DNA from 3 places in the Methylomonas defluvii genome. Region 2 is predicted to be linked to each of the others. Evidence: riboswitches for the same ligand, from Rfam matches in the RefSeq annotation. Region 2 holds a riboswitch; each other region holds the start of a gene.
The links. Region 2 has a riboswitch for cyclic di-GMP ahead of QLH52_RS14405 (hypothetical protein). Riboswitches for the same ligand answer to the same signal wherever they lie in the genome.

Region 1: it holds a riboswitch for cyclic di-GMP, as region 2 does, so the genes downstream of both, QLH52_RS13320 (hypothetical protein) here and QLH52_RS14405 (hypothetical protein) in region 2, are expected to answer to the same signal.
Region 3: it holds a riboswitch for cyclic di-GMP, as region 2 does, so the genes downstream of both, QLH52_RS19155 (hypothetical protein) here and QLH52_RS14405 (hypothetical protein) in region 2, are expected to answer to the same signal.

The regions. Positions count from the first base shown of each region.
Region 1 is NZ_JAXARY010000011.1:125,055-130,574, forward strand. It holds gene QLH52_RS13315 (TonB-dependent siderophore receptor) at 1-1,562, shown strand, start outside; cyclic di-GMP riboswitch class I at 1,641-1,719, shown strand; gene QLH52_RS13320 (hypothetical protein) at 1,789-2,577, shown strand; gene QLH52_RS13325 (hypothetical protein) at 2,897-3,562, shown strand; gene QLH52_RS13330 (hypothetical protein) at 3,559-4,419, shown strand; gene QLH52_RS13335 (hypothetical protein) at 4,419-5,520, shown strand, end outside.
Region 2 is NZ_JAXARY010000013.1:31,641-37,160, forward strand. It holds gene QLH52_RS14395 (ATP-binding protein) at 1-829, opposite strand, end outside; gene QLH52_RS14400 (hypothetical protein) at 1,099-1,374, opposite strand; cyclic di-GMP riboswitch class I at 1,752-1,836, shown strand; gene QLH52_RS14405 (hypothetical protein) at 1,937-3,049, shown strand; gene QLH52_RS14410 (hypothetical protein) at 3,149-3,916, shown strand; gene QLH52_RS14415 (tetratricopeptide repeat-containing sulfotransferase family protein) at 4,112-5,520, opposite strand, start outside.
Region 3 is NZ_JAXARY010000021.1:11,785-17,304, forward strand. It holds gene gspJ (type II secretion system minor pseudopilin GspJ) at 1-339, shown strand, start outside; gene gspK (type II secretion system minor pseudopilin GspK) at 336-1,256, shown strand; gene gspL (type II secretion system protein GspL) at 1,249-2,442, shown strand; gene QLH52_RS19150 (type II secretion system protein M) at 2,423-2,938, shown strand; cyclic di-GMP riboswitch class I at 3,635-3,713, shown strand; gene QLH52_RS19155 (hypothetical protein) at 3,753-4,544, shown strand; gene QLH52_RS19160 (hypothetical protein) at 4,645-5,520, shown strand, end outside.

The sequences.
Region 1 (5,520 bases), on a different contig from region 2:
TCGATATCAATCAACCGCTAAACGCCAATATTTTGTTGCGCATGACCGGCGAATATACCAACGCCAGACATAACATCGACATAATCGAAACGCAGCGTTTTAACCTTAACCCGGCCCTGACGCTGACCGATAACGACCAAACCCGTTTGACGATCCAAGCCAAACTGTCGCGTTGGCAGCAACCGGAGTACCAGGGCTTGCCCGCCACCGGCAGCATCGCCGGCGATTTTGCTACCCGGCCCGACTTGTTCCCGGGGCCGGCCAATCTGCCCGATAGCCATTCGGATGCCGATGCGGTATGGGCGACGCTGGACCGGCAGCTCACCCGGAGCTGGCACTTAAACCTGAAGGCGCGCTATGCGCAGGCTAAATTCGACGAGAAAATTCAGACCTTGTTCGGAAGCGATGGCCTGATCGCGGACCGGCCTTTACTGCCGGTATCGAGCTGGGCATTGGTGAATGCCGAATTGTTTCAAGAACAGCATGAACGTAGCGTATTGGGCAATTTACAGGGCAAATTTAAGTTGGGTCCCAGCGAAAACAATCTTTTGTTGGGCGCTGATTACAGTCGTTTGCAAGATGCCGGCTTTATCGAGGGCGATTTCGGCGCCTTGGGTTTTGGTGTTGGTACGGTCGATTTGCGGGCACCGATATTTGACTCCCCTTATGCCGTACCCGGTCCTGGCCAGGAAAATCAGTTCATCGAAAACCTCACTTACGGCGCTTACCTGCAGTGGCAAAGCACGCTGTACCGGCGTTTGCATTGGCTGTCCGGTCTTAGGCTGGGCAAGGTTGGCATCGATTTTAATAATGCGCAAACCGGTGTGCACGAGACAACGGATACGCTGAAATGGTTGCCGCGCCTCGGCGGCGTGATCGATCTGAACGAGGAGGTTTCCTGGTTTGTTTCCTACAGCGAAGGCATGCGCGGCCAACCGTTTGTCAATTTCGTCGATACGCCGGCGCCGGAATTGTCGAATCATCTGGAAACCGGCTTGAAGTTCAATTTTGCGAATCAATTCAGCGGCCAACTGGCGCTGTACCAAATTGAGCGTAGCCAGGTCGCGGTCACCGACAGTAGCGATTTCCTGCGGCGTTCGGTCGCGGCAGGGCAGCAACGCTCGCGCGGTATCGAAATGGATTTGCTCTGGCAACCGGTCGAGGGCTTCAGCGTGCTGGCTAACTATGCGCATACCGACGCCCGCTTCATGGACGACAAAGCCGGGGTGGCTGCCGGCAATCGCTTGGCTCAAGTTCCGGAGGATGCCGGGCGGCTCTGGGCGCATTACCGTTTTCAGCAAGATGAGTTGCAAGGTTTTAGCTTGGGTTTCGGCGTGTACGCCCGCGCCGGCGCTTATTTATCCAATAACAATCGCTTTAAAACCGCCGGCTACCACAGCTTCGACGCGGCGTTGGCTTACGAAACCGGGCGTTTCCAATGGGCGGCCACGGTCAAGAATCTCAGCGATGAGGATTATTTTCAGCCCTATGGCTATTTCGAGGGCCGGGTGGCGCCGGCGCCCGGCCGCGCCGGGTTTCTGAGTTTTTCAATCAAATATTGATGCCGTCTTTAGCTATTTGCCACAGGAGTTTTTCAGGAGCACCTCACTCAGGGATTTAGAGTGATGTCGTAAGGACCGCGACAAACATGCCACATCCGCCGCGAGACGGAGCCGGAAAGCCACGGGTCTTGGAGATTAAGACAGCCGGGTTACCTGCAAGTTAAAGACCCATACTCCGGGTCGCAATTTGCGGATTAACTTTAACCGTACTATTAAGGAATAAAAAATGACAATCTTGCATTACAACCGCACTCAACTGGTAAGCGCCAGCCTGCTCGCCTTCAGCGCATTGGCCGCCGCTTTGGCGCCTGCTACTGCCAGCGCCGCACAAGTCACCGGTGATGCCACCATCACCATCAACAATGCGGCTTTTGCAGCGGCATCGGTCAATGTCGGCAGCGGGTATCCGAATGGCTGGATTGTCGCGAAACATTGGGGCGCCAGCGATAATTTATTGGGTATCACCGGTGCAACCACGGGCGGAACGACGCTATCGGCAACCGCCAGCACCGCGATGTCGTTTGCGGTTAATGCCAACACCACGACCAACAGCTATCCGGCTGCTGGTCCCTATGGCCGTACCGAACAAGCCACGACGATGGACGCCGGCAATACCTCGGTCGGTCAAATCGGTCTGAGTGGCGCCTGGTTGTTGACCAGCCAAGGCGGCAGCGGCATTTTGACGCCCTACGACTTTAGCCTGGTAAAAACCGGAAGCACCTGGAATATCAAAACCTACGATACCGGTTTTGGCTACCAAAATTTCTTGAAGCTGACCAACGTCTCCGAGTCGCTGAACGGCAATGGCGAATTACTACTGAGCGGCGACTTGCAATGGACCGGTTTGTGGGCCGGTTTGGTTGGCGCCAATACCAATGCCGTGGTCGGTACTTTTAGCCTGGCTCCCAGTACGGCGCCATCGGCGGTACCGGTACCGGCGGCGGTCTGGATGTTCGGCAGCGGGCTGCTGGGCTTGCTGGGTGCAAGTCGTAGAAAAGCCTCGGTCGCGGCTTAACGCGCAACATGGGCTTGGAGCGGTCGGCAAGATTCGCTTCGGGCCCGGACTTTCGGCAACAAATTCCTCTTCGTGCCTGCATGCCGCCGACTACGGCCGCTTGTGTATTCAGGCAGGGAGAGGGCTTATTCTGACCATCCGCTGATAGGGATTTTATGAAGATCAACAAAAACTGTGGCTATCCCGCTTTGGTCGTGCGGGCGATGCTAGCCATCGGTATGGGAATTGCCTCAGCAAGCGCTGAGGCCACGCTATTGAATGCACCTTCCGGCGGTACGTTTACGATGAACCTGGACCGGAATGCGCTGGGGGCTATTACTTGTCGACGTTTTGGAGTACGGCAACGTCCAATGCTGATAATCCGGCCAATACCGGCGACCATTTGCTTAGCCAACTCAATACCACCGAGATTTCCGGACTCAATCAGGTGTTTGAGTTGACGGCTATCGGTAACGATCCTAGTCCGCAAGCCAGCCAGCGTTACGTCAAAGCCACATCAGCCGATTTTGCCATCGATACCATCACGCTGGCCGGCGTGGCCGGGGCACAAGTGGGCATGACAGGCGTGCAGGGTTTTTATGCGCCGAACTGGCCGCCGACTGGAGCCGGCTTGGTCAACGGCGATTTTTCGCTACGCTACGATGCCGACCGGCAAACTTTGGGCCGCACCGGCTGGTACCTAGCCAATAACATTTATTTCACGATGGCGGTGTACGACTTAAACAACCTAAGCCTGAGCTTTAGCAACGCCGGAAACTGGCAGTTGAGTGGCGATTTACTGATGTCGCCGGAAAACGCCGGCATGTTGCAAGGCGCGCAACTGGTTGATGTCGGCAGTTTCTGTTTGGGCACGGGTGCCTATGCCGGTTGCGGACAGGTGTCGGCGGTGCCGCTACCCGCTGCGGTCTGGCTATTCGCTAGCGGCTTATTGGGTTTTATCGGCATAGGCCGTAAGCCATATCTTTCAAGGAGTGTGACATTATGAAAATCAATAATCATCGATCATCCACCTGGCTATTAGCCGTTCTCGGTGTATTGTCGATCAGCCAAGTTCAAGCCGCTACAGTCAGCGGCGGTGCGCTGGTCCTTAACCTAAACCGCGATGCGTTAATCGCCAGCGTCGATGTGAATGACTATCCGGACACGCCCACCGCCGACTTTCCGATTTGCTGCCGGCCTTCCATTTATCTGGAAGAGTTTTACGATGCTTCGGCCGCATCGAAAACATTTGTACAGTTGCGCGACGGCAATACGCCGGATTTATACGATCTGGTGGCCGATGAAATTCCGGCAACCGGGTTGCAATTCAGCGTCAACGGGGTAAGTCCGATAGTGAATCCTGGTGGGCGGCAGAACAGAAATACTACTTTCACGTTCGAACCCGGCAATTTGTTCGGCACTGCCAGCGGCAGTATCGGTCTGGGCGGCGTGATGCGTTTTAGAGTGGATGTCGATCCGCCGACCAATAGAGTGTTGTTGGGCGATATGACCTTGGAATACGATCCTATTCTTGAAGCGGCAACGCCCGGGCGTTCCGGTTGGGTGATTACTAATCACATTGGCTTCGATGCGGGCGGTTTTGAGTTGTTTGATGTCACCACCGCAATAGTGGGGAATACGTTAAGCCTTAACGGAAATTTGGGTTTAGGGTGGGGTTTCGATCATCTGGGGGCTCGCGACGCCCGCTTGCGCGATACACGTATCGGTACTTTCAGCTTGCAAACCACTGTGGTGTCGGGAGAGCTGCCGGCGACTGTGCCTTTGCCGGCTGCTGTCTGGTTGTTTGCCGGCGGTTTGGCCGGACTGTTTCTGAATAACCGTTCCGACAGAAGGATGGCGTGATGAAACCAGCCGAAGATCCAGAATTGATTCGGCCGTTGACTGCGGTTTACCCAGCGCCTGACGAACGCCACCCAGCATATTTCCGCCACGGGGGCTGGATAAAAATCGCGGCGGGCATAGGCGTCGGTTTGACATTGGCGACAGCCTTACAGGCAGCGCCTTCTCCCGATGTCGGCTTTGGTGTGTACCGCAGCCATCAAGTCAACGTCGATGCGGATGGGCAAAACATCGTAGGCGACAAAGGCAATGAGCCGACGCTGGCCCTGAGTCCGCTAAATCCCGCCAATATTGTCGTGGGCTGGCGCAGGTTCGATTCACCGCCCACTGCCGTCAAACACGGCGGCTATGCCTATAGCTTTGACGGCGGCGGGAGTTGGAGTACCGGCATGCTGCCGGCCTTACCGTTGCAAACCCGCACCGATCCGGTGTTGGAGGTTGATACCCTGGGCAATTTTTATTACCAGTCCTTGGCGGTATCGGATAGCACTTCGGTGTTTAAATCCGGCGACGGCGGCGTGACTTGGTCGGAACCCGTGTATCAGTTTAAAGGCGACAAGAACTGGCTGGCCATCGATAAAACCGGCGGTCCCAGCGACGGGCATATTTACAGTACCTGGCGGCGACCGGCCGACAGCAACCCCGATCCAAATTATGTGCCCAAATATTTCATCCGATCCACGGACGGCGGTGTCAGCTATCAAGAACCGGATGCGGCATTGCCGGTGGCAAACTTTGGCTTTGGCCGGCTGACCATAGGCGCGGAAGGCGAGGTTTATCTATTCGGCGTCGATGAAACGATTTTGTCCGTCAGTGCCTTGGGCATAGTGCGTAGCGGGCACTATTTCCTGAAATCGGTTGATGCCAAAGATCCCGCCGCTTCACCCACCTTTACCGCGCAAAAGGTCGATATGGGCGGCAACAGCATGATGTTCCTGTCGCCGAGTTTGCAGTTGCCCAACCCGCTGGGCGGCGACGGCGATGTGCAAATTGCCGCCGATCAATCGGCCGGGCCGTTGCGCGGTAATATCTACCTGCTGGCGCATGTTTCCCCCTATGCTTGGCAAACCGGCGGCGATCCGCAGGATATTCATTTCGTGCGCA
Region 2 (5,520 bases):
GCTGCTGCACAATCATCAGTTTTTGATGCAGTTCCGGATAGCGATGTGCCGACAGCTCTTCCGCCATCTCATGCGTCAAAATGGCGATCGTGCCCAGCGGCGTACCCATATCATGCGCGGCGCTGGCCGCCAAGGTGCCCAGGGACACCACGCGCTCGTCGCGTAGCGCACTCTCGCGGGCATCCGCTAAATTACGCTCCCGCTCTTTCAAGGTCTTGGACAGTTCGACCACAAAAAAGGCGACTAAGCCGGCGCTAAACACAAAACCAAACCACATACCGAATACATGCAGATTGAAATAACGCCTGTCGTTCATCAAATGCATTTGCAGGCTCATTTCCGGCGTCATCTCCGTCATCGCCGGATGGGCCATGTGCGGCTCGACAGCCGGCAAGGGTACGTTGTAGGCAATCAGCACCGTATACACGCAGGAGGTAATGATCACCATATTCCAGGCATAAGCCTGCGGCAGCATGATGGCAGTTACAATCAAAGGCAGCAGAAACACCCAAATGATCGGGTTTGACGCGCCGCCGGTCAAATAAAGTAAATAGGCCAACGCCAGTACATCCATGCATATTTGCGAAAAAATCTCGTGCTCGGTAACTTCTTCCGGCGTCCTCAGCCGTAGCCAGGTGTAAAGATTAAGTATGGAAATCGCAAAAATCGCCAGCCACAGCTGGTTTTGCGGCAAATTAATACCCAGGCCGTTCACTGCAATAAACACCGCCACCGTAACGGCAAACAGCATCAAATTTCTAAGAATGTATAACCAACGCAGGTTTTCGCGAATGGATATTTCGGCTTTGGGCAGAATGTGTGAAAGCATAGAAACAACACTAAATTGAAGAAAGCATCGCAGCGATATACGACCGCCGCTTGCTTAAGAAGGTGGAAAGCCGACCAAACCTGGATGGCGGCCACCTAAGTATTCAATCGATTTTTGATAGCAACCTTCACTCCAACCGCTACATGCCATGGCAAATAAGGAATTAGGCTAGTCGCTTACAAGATCGAAAGATAATCTACGAGCTGATCTTTTAGGAACAAGCGTCACGATCTGACGAATCATGCCCTCCCAAAAAATAGTGCGGCATATCACGCACCAGCCAAACGCCAGCCGCCGTTTTTATCCACCCACCTCATGCTCAGCCAGTACCAAAACGTCATAGGCAGCATCATCGCAAACCATTCCCAATCGTCGATCAAAAATAATTTGGCAACCCAACCGTTGCCATCGAAATAGAGCGGCCAAGGCACACAGTAAAGAGTAAAAACAATACTACTCCAGATCAACAGTAACGCGCCTTTGCGGGTTTCTATACTCGACAGGGCCAGGAACACCCACAGCGGGGTTTTATCGGTTTTTTGCATACATCTCTCCACAGAAAAATCTCGTGCCAACCCAATTAGCGGCGCAACAACCTAACAATAAACGACTAGAAAATAAAGAAATTCCTGATCAAATCCACCAAAACAAACTTCACCACCAAGCGGGGATTATCTCCCAACAATTGAACTGTGTTATTTAAAATAAGCGCATGCGCTATTTCGCTGAATTTCGCCAGCCGCTCACTCATGCCATCCCAGGAAAAATAAGCAGCAATACAATGATATTTATATATTTTATTAAGTTGGCCCGCTATTCGCTGTAACTAGTGTACTTGCTTCGTGGTTTGCTTTCCGAAAAGCGGTTAGTAGGTCTCTATCCCTGCCATGTCTGCCGCTGGCGGAATGAGCAAATCTCTGAAAGCAAGCATTGCCACACCCGTCGTGAGGCGGGGCCGGAAAATCACGGTTCTTAAAAAACGATTTAAAGAAGGCCGGATTGCCCCCATGCGCGCCATGGGCGAGGGCAAAGTTTGGCTCGCTGCTGTTGGTCAAGTTTTGTCAGTTTCGCTGTTACCTTTAATTCCAATAACAAAAGAGGACGATCATGATCTTTCATAAAACGGCTATAGCAGCTATTTTGACAACTGGCCTGGCGGCTGTTTCCAGCCAAGCGTTCGCGCACTCTTACTACAACCTGACCGGCGCGGGCACAGTAGCCTCCGGTAACTCCGCCATCGGCTTCGGCATCGCCAACAGCATCAACGGTACAGACGGTGTATCTGCAAACTCCAACGGCACCAATAGAGTCGCCAACGGTACCAACGTTTATACAGTCGGCGACTTAAACGCGAACACCTTAATTCCGGGCACAGGTACCGCGGCTGAGACAGCCACAGAAGTAGCAGGCAACCTGCCCTATATGTGGTATTCAGGTCAGCATACAACAGCTACAGGTTTCACCAAACGCGAATTACATACCGGCTCCAGCGCTACAGACAACGATGGCGCACTGACAGCAAATCTTATTAACTCAAACCCTAGCTTCGGCACCAACACTATCGGTAGCTTGTGGAAAGCTTACTCGGACAAAAACGGCGGCACCAACGCCGCCACCTGGGGCACCATCATGGCCGACCTACCGGCTGATGGCGACCATCCTTACTTGGCGGTAGCAGGCAATTCAGCTTCAACCGGCCTGGGACTGGACTACGGCTTGATTCATATTAGCTGCGGCGCAAACACAGCAAGCGCTAACTGCGCCAGCGCGGGCAATATCAAAACCACCATTACGGTGAAAAACGACGCCGATTACAGCCAATTTAACGGCTTATTGGACGTGGCCCTGTATCGCAATGTGGACAGCAGTTCCACATCTGACCGTAACGCGGCTGCCACAATCGGCGAAACGGGCCTGCAAGGCTCAAGCTTGGGCGAAGCTATCTGGACAGCCAGCATGAGCAGCACTTCCGACACCTTGTTCTACTCGTTTGTGTTCGACCAAGCCGAGTGGAATGCCACAGGCACACCCGGGCTGCACACCAATGGCTTTTATACCTTGGTGGTCGGCGCGCACGGTGGCGGCGCGCTCGATGGCGTGACCTACGACGTACTGGTTACCACTTCGGCAGTGCCTGTTCCAGGCGCAGTCTGGCTGTTCGGCAGCGCGATGGCCGGCTTGATCGGTTTCGGCCGCCGCAAACAAGCACTAGCGGCTTAATTACCCAGCGGGATTGCCGCCAAACTACGGCAATCCCCTCACCAAGCGCTGTTTAACAACAGGCTTTAGCTCATATATTTGATTCAATAGAGATCCAAAATGACAGCAAACTTAACCTTTAAGAAACTAGCATTAGCCGGCGCCATGGGCGCGTTAATGTCGATCAGCGGCATGGCTAGCGCTCACGTAACCTACAATTTGGCTTCCGGAGATCCCTTACCGGACGGTTCTGCCGCAGGCCCATGGTCGGCCGGCGATCCAGGATATATTGGCAATTTGCCCGCCACCTGGGTAGCGATGATCCACAATGACGGCGGCGTTGCCAACTCGCAAACCGCCAGCGGCCACGGCATAGGCATGGGCGCCAAAGCTTATAAAGACGGCGCGACAAACTGGGGGCATACCGCCGATTACGGTTTGTTTGAATTGCATGCCGATGCGGAAGTGACCATCACCGTATCGTCGGACGGCTCCAATCTGCGCCCGGCTTTTGGTTTGTGGAGCGGCTGGGATACCGCGGGTAGCAGCAGTCGTCATCAAGAATACCTGAACAACGGTGCTCTGAATCCCATGGCTGCCAGCCCACTTGGCACAACGCTGGCTTTGGTTGACGCAAACGCCTGGGCCTTTGCAGCCACTCAAGGCACCACCGCCAGCGCGACGCTGACCCGTTTCCTGACTGCCGGTACTTACACACTGATTTTGGGTGGTTACGACGGCACGGTAGGCGGCGCCAATCTGGCCTATACCGCTACCATCTCCGCCGCCGCATCACCGGTACCCGTACCCGGTGCGGTTTGGCTGTTCGGTAGCGCGATGGCCGGCTTAGTCGGTTTCGGCAAACGCAAAACCACAGAAAACGTCTGAGACGTATCTATGTCACTTAAAGCTGATTTTTAACCCGGCGCCCTTAATTACCAGTGTGATCAAGGGCCAGGTTAATCAGCAAGAAATTGGATCGGTTTCGGTCAAGGATGACCGGGGGCACGGAAGCTCCATTTTTACAGCCGTTTGATCGTAGTCTACTTGATCAAAAAGCTTGAACAACCCTGCCCATTCGCTTCATTCGTAACTGAACGCATCGATATACGGCGCTAAAATCGGTAATACGGGTTCGTAAAACTTTTCATAGTGCTGCCAACGCGCCACCGAGCGCGAATAAATCGGCTGAGCGACAGCGGCAAAACTCGGCGTGGCAATGTAACGGCCCTTAGCCTTTTCATGAAACGCGCTAACTTCGGCCACCCATTCCAAATCCAATAAGGCAAACACCCGGCGAAAACTGTTTTCGAAATCGTTGACCGTGTCCTCGTAACGCAATTCCATATAACGCGGCTGCATCATCGGCTTTATGTAAAACCACAGATCCATTACGGCCGCATATTGCTTAGCCACACCTTCCCAGCTCAGTAGATTGACTGTCACGCTAGACGGCTTAAACGCCTGCTGGAAGCAACTCAAACACACATCGCGCGGATCGCGTAGCGCAAAGATAATCCTGGCCTCCGGAAATAGGCAGCTAATCAGGCCAATATCGATACTATTTAGCGCCACTTTGTCGATAAAGCATTTATTCAAGGCATGCGCGCCGTATTCTTCGCCAACCCGCCGCCAATAGTACGCACGTAACTTTCGGACATCATCCAGACCAAGCTGGCGGAGGGCGGCCGGAATGTCTTCTCGCACACCGCTCAACCTTTGCAGCTCTTGAATCAAACCATGAATCAGATCATTTTCATCGGAGGTAAACACCTCGGGATGCGCCGCCAGCACTTGCTCGGTCAACGTCGTGCCGGAACGCAAAAAGCCCAGCAGAAACGTCGGGGCCGGCAAGTTATCGGCAAAGTCGCTGAGAGCCCATCGATGCAGTAACGCCTGATCAAAGCCCTGCTTGTTACGTTGAATCGCACGAAATACCTGTCCGGCGTCAAGTGAGCTGAGTTCAGGTAATTGCTTATACAAAGCCTTAGCTTGCTGGCAAGCCGCAAACGATGCATCGTATTCTTCCAATTTATCCAACACCCCGACCAACTCCTGCCAGGCGCGTGCGGTCTGCTGCATATTGCGATTGGCGGCTATCACAGCCTGAAAGCGCTGCTTGGCTGCCGGCAAACGGTTTAAATGCGCTTCCAGCACCGCCAGCATATTATTGCAGGCCGGATCATCCGGACGTAACTCGCAAACCTTGCTGGCAAAAGGCAAAGCCTCTTCGAATCGATTAACCCGCGTCAAATACAGGGCGCGATTATTCAGCGCGGCAGGGTTCTCAGGTTCCAGTTTGACCGCCAACTCGGTCAGTTTCAGCGCCGTATCCAAGTCACCCCAGTGATGTAATTGCTCCGCCAACTCCAAAATAAAACGGATATTGCGGGTTTGCTGAGCGTCAATTTCCAGTTGCTGAGCAGCCTGCTGTAGATAGGCCAAGCCTTCCCGGCGCTGCTGCTGCCAACACAAAGCCTGTCCCAATCCGG
Region 3 (5,520 bases), on a different contig from region 2:
GCTTTTTCCGGTGGCAACGGCGAGGAGTTGCTAACTTTGACGCGCAGCGTGCCGGAATGGTCCGAGTTGTCGATACGAAGTGATTTGCAGCGTGTCAGTTATCGCCTGGAAAACGGCAGTTTGTACAGGCAGGTCTGGATCGTGTTGGACCGTACCCAGCAGACGCAGTTTCGCCGTAAAAAATTGCTGAATGTAAGCGCGTTTGAATTGCGCTTTTACGGCAGCGACTGGATGACGCATTGGCCGGCGGAAGGCAGCGGATTGCCCAAAGCGGTGGAAGCGAATTTTAACTTGGCCGGCCTGGGCGACATGCGCCGGCTGTTTCTGGTGCGGGAATGAAGTTGCTAGATCAGAATCAACGAGGGATCGCGTTGATCACGGTGATGCTGATACTGGCCATCGCCACGGTAGCGGTCGTGTCCATGTCCAGCGCGCGGCAGCTGGATATTCACCGCACCGAAAATCAACTGCGCAGCATGCAAGCCTGGGAATATGCGTATGGCTTGGAAAGCTGGGCGATTGGCCGGCTGTCGGGTGATGTCGATGGTGTGGATGATACCTGGTCCAAACCGCTGGCAACGACCGTGGTGACTGGCGGCACGATGCAAGCCGGCATTGAGGATTTGCAAGGCCGGATCAATCTGAACAACTTGTTGGTTGAGGGAAAAGTGTCAGTGCCGGATGTAAAACGGCTGGAACGCTTGCTGGCGCAGCTAAAGCTGAAAACCGAGCTGGTGCAGGCCATTACGGATTGGATCGATGCAGATATGGACGCTGGCTATCCTCACGGTGCGGAAGACGACACCTATACCCGATCTAAGCCCGGCTACCGCGCCGCGAACCGGCAATTTGCAGATGTCAGCGAGTTATTGCTGGTACAAGGCATGACGCGCGAGATTTATTCGAAATTATTGCCGTATGTGTATGTGGTGGAAGGCTACGCGCCGCTGAATGTTAATACCGCCAGCGCTACCGTGTTGCGCTGCTTGGCGGACGACATCAGCGCCGATCAGGCGGCATCCATCTTCAGAGCCAGAGGCAAGCCTTTCGCCAAAGTCGCCGAATTTTTAAAGGATGAAACGGTTGCCGACGCCGGCATCGGTAAATATGGTTTGGGTGTCAGTTCGCAAAACTTTTTATTACAAGGGCAAATTGATATGGGCAAAACCCATTTGCAGTTTCAGTCGCAATTGCAACGCGATAGTGGCGGCGCGCAAGTCTTGAAGCGGCAGCGCCAGGGTTTGGCGCATGGCTGAAAAACTGCTGGTCAGATTCGGCGCCGAATCTGCCGATAAACTGGAATGGTTGAGTCTTGCCGGGCCTGATAGTCGGCCGACATCAGGCACGATGGCCGAGTTGGCAGCGGCTGCGCAGGGTAAGTCTGTGCTGCTGTTATTGCCGGCTGCCTCGGTGTTGTTATTACAAATCGAGCTGGCGGTTAAAACCACCGCGCAACTGAAAAAAGCCTTGCCGTTTGCCTTGGAAGACCTGTTGGCCGAGGACGTGGAAAATTATCATCTGGTTTGGTTAAAGCAGGACCGGGATAAACTCGCCGTAGCGGCGATTACGCACGACACATTAGCGGCGCTGCTTACTCCGTTTCGCGAAGCCGGTTTAGAGCTGGCAGCTGCGTATCCGGAAACCTTATGCCTGCCGTATCAGCTTGGACAAACGACTTTGTTGCTCGACGACAGCAACGCTATTTTGCGCAGCGCTGCCTATTTGGGCGGCGGCGTGGATGCGCAATTTCTGCCGCAACTGTTGGAAAAAGCCTGTGCCGAAGGTGTCGATTGCCAGACTTTGCTGCTATGCAAAGCCAGCGAAGACATCAAGCTGCCGGATGGTTTGGCAATTGAAGGTTTGGAAACAGTCATAGCAAAGCTTTTGCCATTCATGGCGAGTGCCGTCGAATTATTGCCGGCTGAGCTGAATTTGTTGAGCGGTGCCTATGCCGCCAGCAGCCGGCAAGTAGGCCGCTGGCAACAGTGGCTGCCAGCGGCCATTATTTTGGCGGTGGCCTTGGCGGTGCAGAGCTACGCCTTATTGCACACCTACTGGCAACAGCAAGCCGAGCTGAGCGAGTGGGAAGCTAAAACCCAAGCCTTGTTCAAACAGACCTTTCCCGAGGTTAAGCGCATCGTCAATGTCAAAGCCCAAGCCGAGCAACAATTGGCGCAGCTCAGAAAACAACACGATGTCATCGGTAGCGGTTTCATGCGCTTGTTTTACCGGTCAGGCTTGGTATTAAAAGACACGCCGGCTGTGCATTTGAAAAAACTCAATTTTCTGAACGGAGGTTTGCAGTTGCATGTGGTTGCCGAAGACATCGGCCAGCTGGAGCAATTTAAACAGCAGTTGCAAAGCAGCATGCAGGTCAAAATTCAATCGGCCGACAGCGGCGCAAACGGCGTGGAGGCGCAACTTGAGATTCGCGAAAAATGACTTAACCCAGCGTTTTGCTGAACTATCACCCAGAGAGCGAGTGCTGGGGCTGGGCGGTTTATTGGTCGTACTGGTGTATGGCGCATACCTGCTGTTTTACCAACCAATTGCTGAACAAAGCCGCTTGCTGACGCTAAAAATCCAGGCGCAAAGGCAAATCTATAGCTATTTACAACAAGTCGGCAACGAAGCGGCGGCTTTGCGGCAACAAGCCGCGGTTGATACGCCGGCAGTGGATGGCGGTAATCAATCGCCGCTGGCGTTAGTCGATTTCAGCAGCCAACAGCTGGATATAAAACCGGCGATCAAACATCTGTCACCGGAAGGCGAGGACAAAGTCAGCGTCTGGCTGGAAAATCTGGCCTTCGACCGACTGATGTCATGGTTGACAATTTTGGAAACCAAACACCGCTTGCAAGTGCTGCAAATCGATGTGGAAAAACCGGCCGATGCGGACGGTATCGTTAACGCCAAAGTCTTGTTGGGCGTTGTTTAGCCCGCCTTCATATTAGCCTGGCCTTTAACGTCCGTCGCTCCCGCGCAGGCGGGAGCCCAGTGTTCCCAATCGATTGGTGAAGCGGTCGCAAGGCGTTTGCTTGTCGGGGAATGCCGTGTTCAGCGCACGCAGAGTTCGAAGCTTGCCATCCATGGCACCGGACGCCCTTATCCCGGCGGCATGACGGACTTTTTGGGTTTAACTAACTTGCTCAATAGTCAGCAAGGCCCTTGCCGTCGAGAGCTAGCGGCCACTAATACCTAGGCTACACCGAAAATAGTTTATTTGATTCCCGCATTCCCAGCTTCTCCCGGAGGAAAAGGGGTTTCTTCCTTAACTGAATCGCACTGATGCGACCCCCGCAAATAGAATCTTAGATTTCATCACTCCCTCCCGCCCGGTCATCCGCTGAATTTTCGTGTTAGCGGCCGGCTTTGTAATACAGATGTATTACATGTCACGTTAATTTAACAATGCTGTAACCGAAACGCCGCTATTGCTCTGGAATAATTCGCGCCAAGTTGAGGGGTTGAGGAACGGCCGTTCAGCAAAGATTCGGGAGCAACTAGGGAACATGGACGGCACGAACAAGGAGCGGCGAAGGAAGAGGATAGGGAGGAGGCTAGGCGGAACATGGTAGCGGGGGCAACAAAGCGGCGCTGTCAGGATGTTAGATGGTGTCGAGTGCAATCTAAAGCGTGTAAAAGCCAAACTCGTTGTGAAGCGGGGACGGAAAGTCACGGGTCTTGCAGGTCAAGACGGCTGGGCTGTCACCTTATGTCATTAATCGAAATTTAAACATGAGGTTTTAAAAATGAAATTGTCTAAAAAATTGTTGGCAGTTGCAGTATTGGCAGCGGCCGCTTCAGGCGCCGCGGAAGCGCGTATCCAAGCTATCGGCGATGCAACAGCAGACGGTAGTGAGTTTTTGTTTAACCTGGTTAACTACACAGCACAAAACTCTTACACGCTGGATTTGGGCATCACTGTTGAACAATTTTTGGCTAATCCTAGCCAACCATTGTCATTCACACTGAGCGACAACAACTTCCAATCGTTCGCTGCTGCTTACACTGCCGGCAACAACGTTGCCTGGGGTGTTTCTGGTGGTCATGGTGTATTGAATGAATTGACCGACTTAGCTAAATTTGGTTTTTACACCACTTCTGTAGTGCCTTCACCATCCAGCATCGACGCGAACGCTCCAGACATTAGCAACACGATGGGTAAATGGAATGATTTGGTCAGCTATATCCAAACTCAAGATGCTAACAGCAACAACTTGAGTACCTTCAAAACTGTCGGCCAGCAAGGATACACAGCTGTTTACGGTAACGATTTCCAAACTGCCTTGCCATTTACCGCGCAAGGTCAGTTAGGCACAGCATTGTCTTTTGTTCGCGAAAGAGCCAATGCCGATGACTTCGACACCGGCGAATTAGTCACTTTCCCAGGCGTATGGAATTTCGCAATCAACGGCAACGTCGGTTCTTTGACCTATACCGCTGCGCCTGCTGCTGTGCCACTACCTGCTGCGGTTTGGATGTTCGGCGCCGGTCTGATGGGTGTACTGCGCGCCACTCGTCGTAAATCGCTGGCGGTTTAATTCCGTAAGCGGCTTGAGCCGGCCGGATTCTGTTTTGCTGGTTCCCCCTTCATGAACGGGTCGGCTCACACTTTAAATTTAATCCATTGAGAGATATACAATGAAAAAGCAATTATTGTCTGCTGCTATCGCAGTGGCTTCTCTGGCAGGTTTTTCGCAAGGCGCATCCGCGCATGCGCCAAGCGTTACGCCGGATATCGAAATCTTCATGTCCGGCGCTAGCGCGCAAGACAAAGCCCTGGCTGCCTTGTTTGTGAACTTGTGCGACGCCGGTACTTTGGATGTATTTAAAGATAACGGTACAGCGGGTTCCGAAGGTAAAAACCATAGTGCTTATTTCTGCACACTGAACTCTACTAACGTACCCGGCCTGACCGTCAACGGTTCTGCGGCAACCACGGCTAAAGTCCTGTTCCACAAACGTTCTGCCGGCGGTTCTGCGCAAGGCGTTAACCCGCTGATCGACGGCGTGGCGATTGCGGCGATGCGTATCGACAACGGTAACTGCACGCAACAAGGCGCGACCAACACTTGGTTTTGCAACGCCAGCGGCGCTAACCTGACCAACGTGCTGTCCGATGCCGGTATTTCCGATGTTGAGCCAAAATTGTTTGTTGGCCCAAACAAACCTTCAAACGCTTCTGCGGTTGATCCAGTGGCTGCCGACGCGGCTCTGAACGTGGTGCCTGCGGCGGCCTTGGTATTTGGCGTGCCGGTTTCCGATAACTTGTATGTGGCTTTACAAAGAGCGCAAAACCTGTTGGCCGGTTTTGGCGGCAGCTGCGCACCGGGCGATTACACCGAAGCTTGTATGCCTAGCTTGAGCAAACAACAAGTGGCTGAGTTGATCTCCGGTCAAATCAAAAGATGGTCCGAGTTTAAAGTAAACGGCACGGCCTTAACCAGCTTGACTGCCGGTTTGACTTACACCGATTCCGACGGCACTGTCAGAAACGTAACCCCTAACGATACTAAA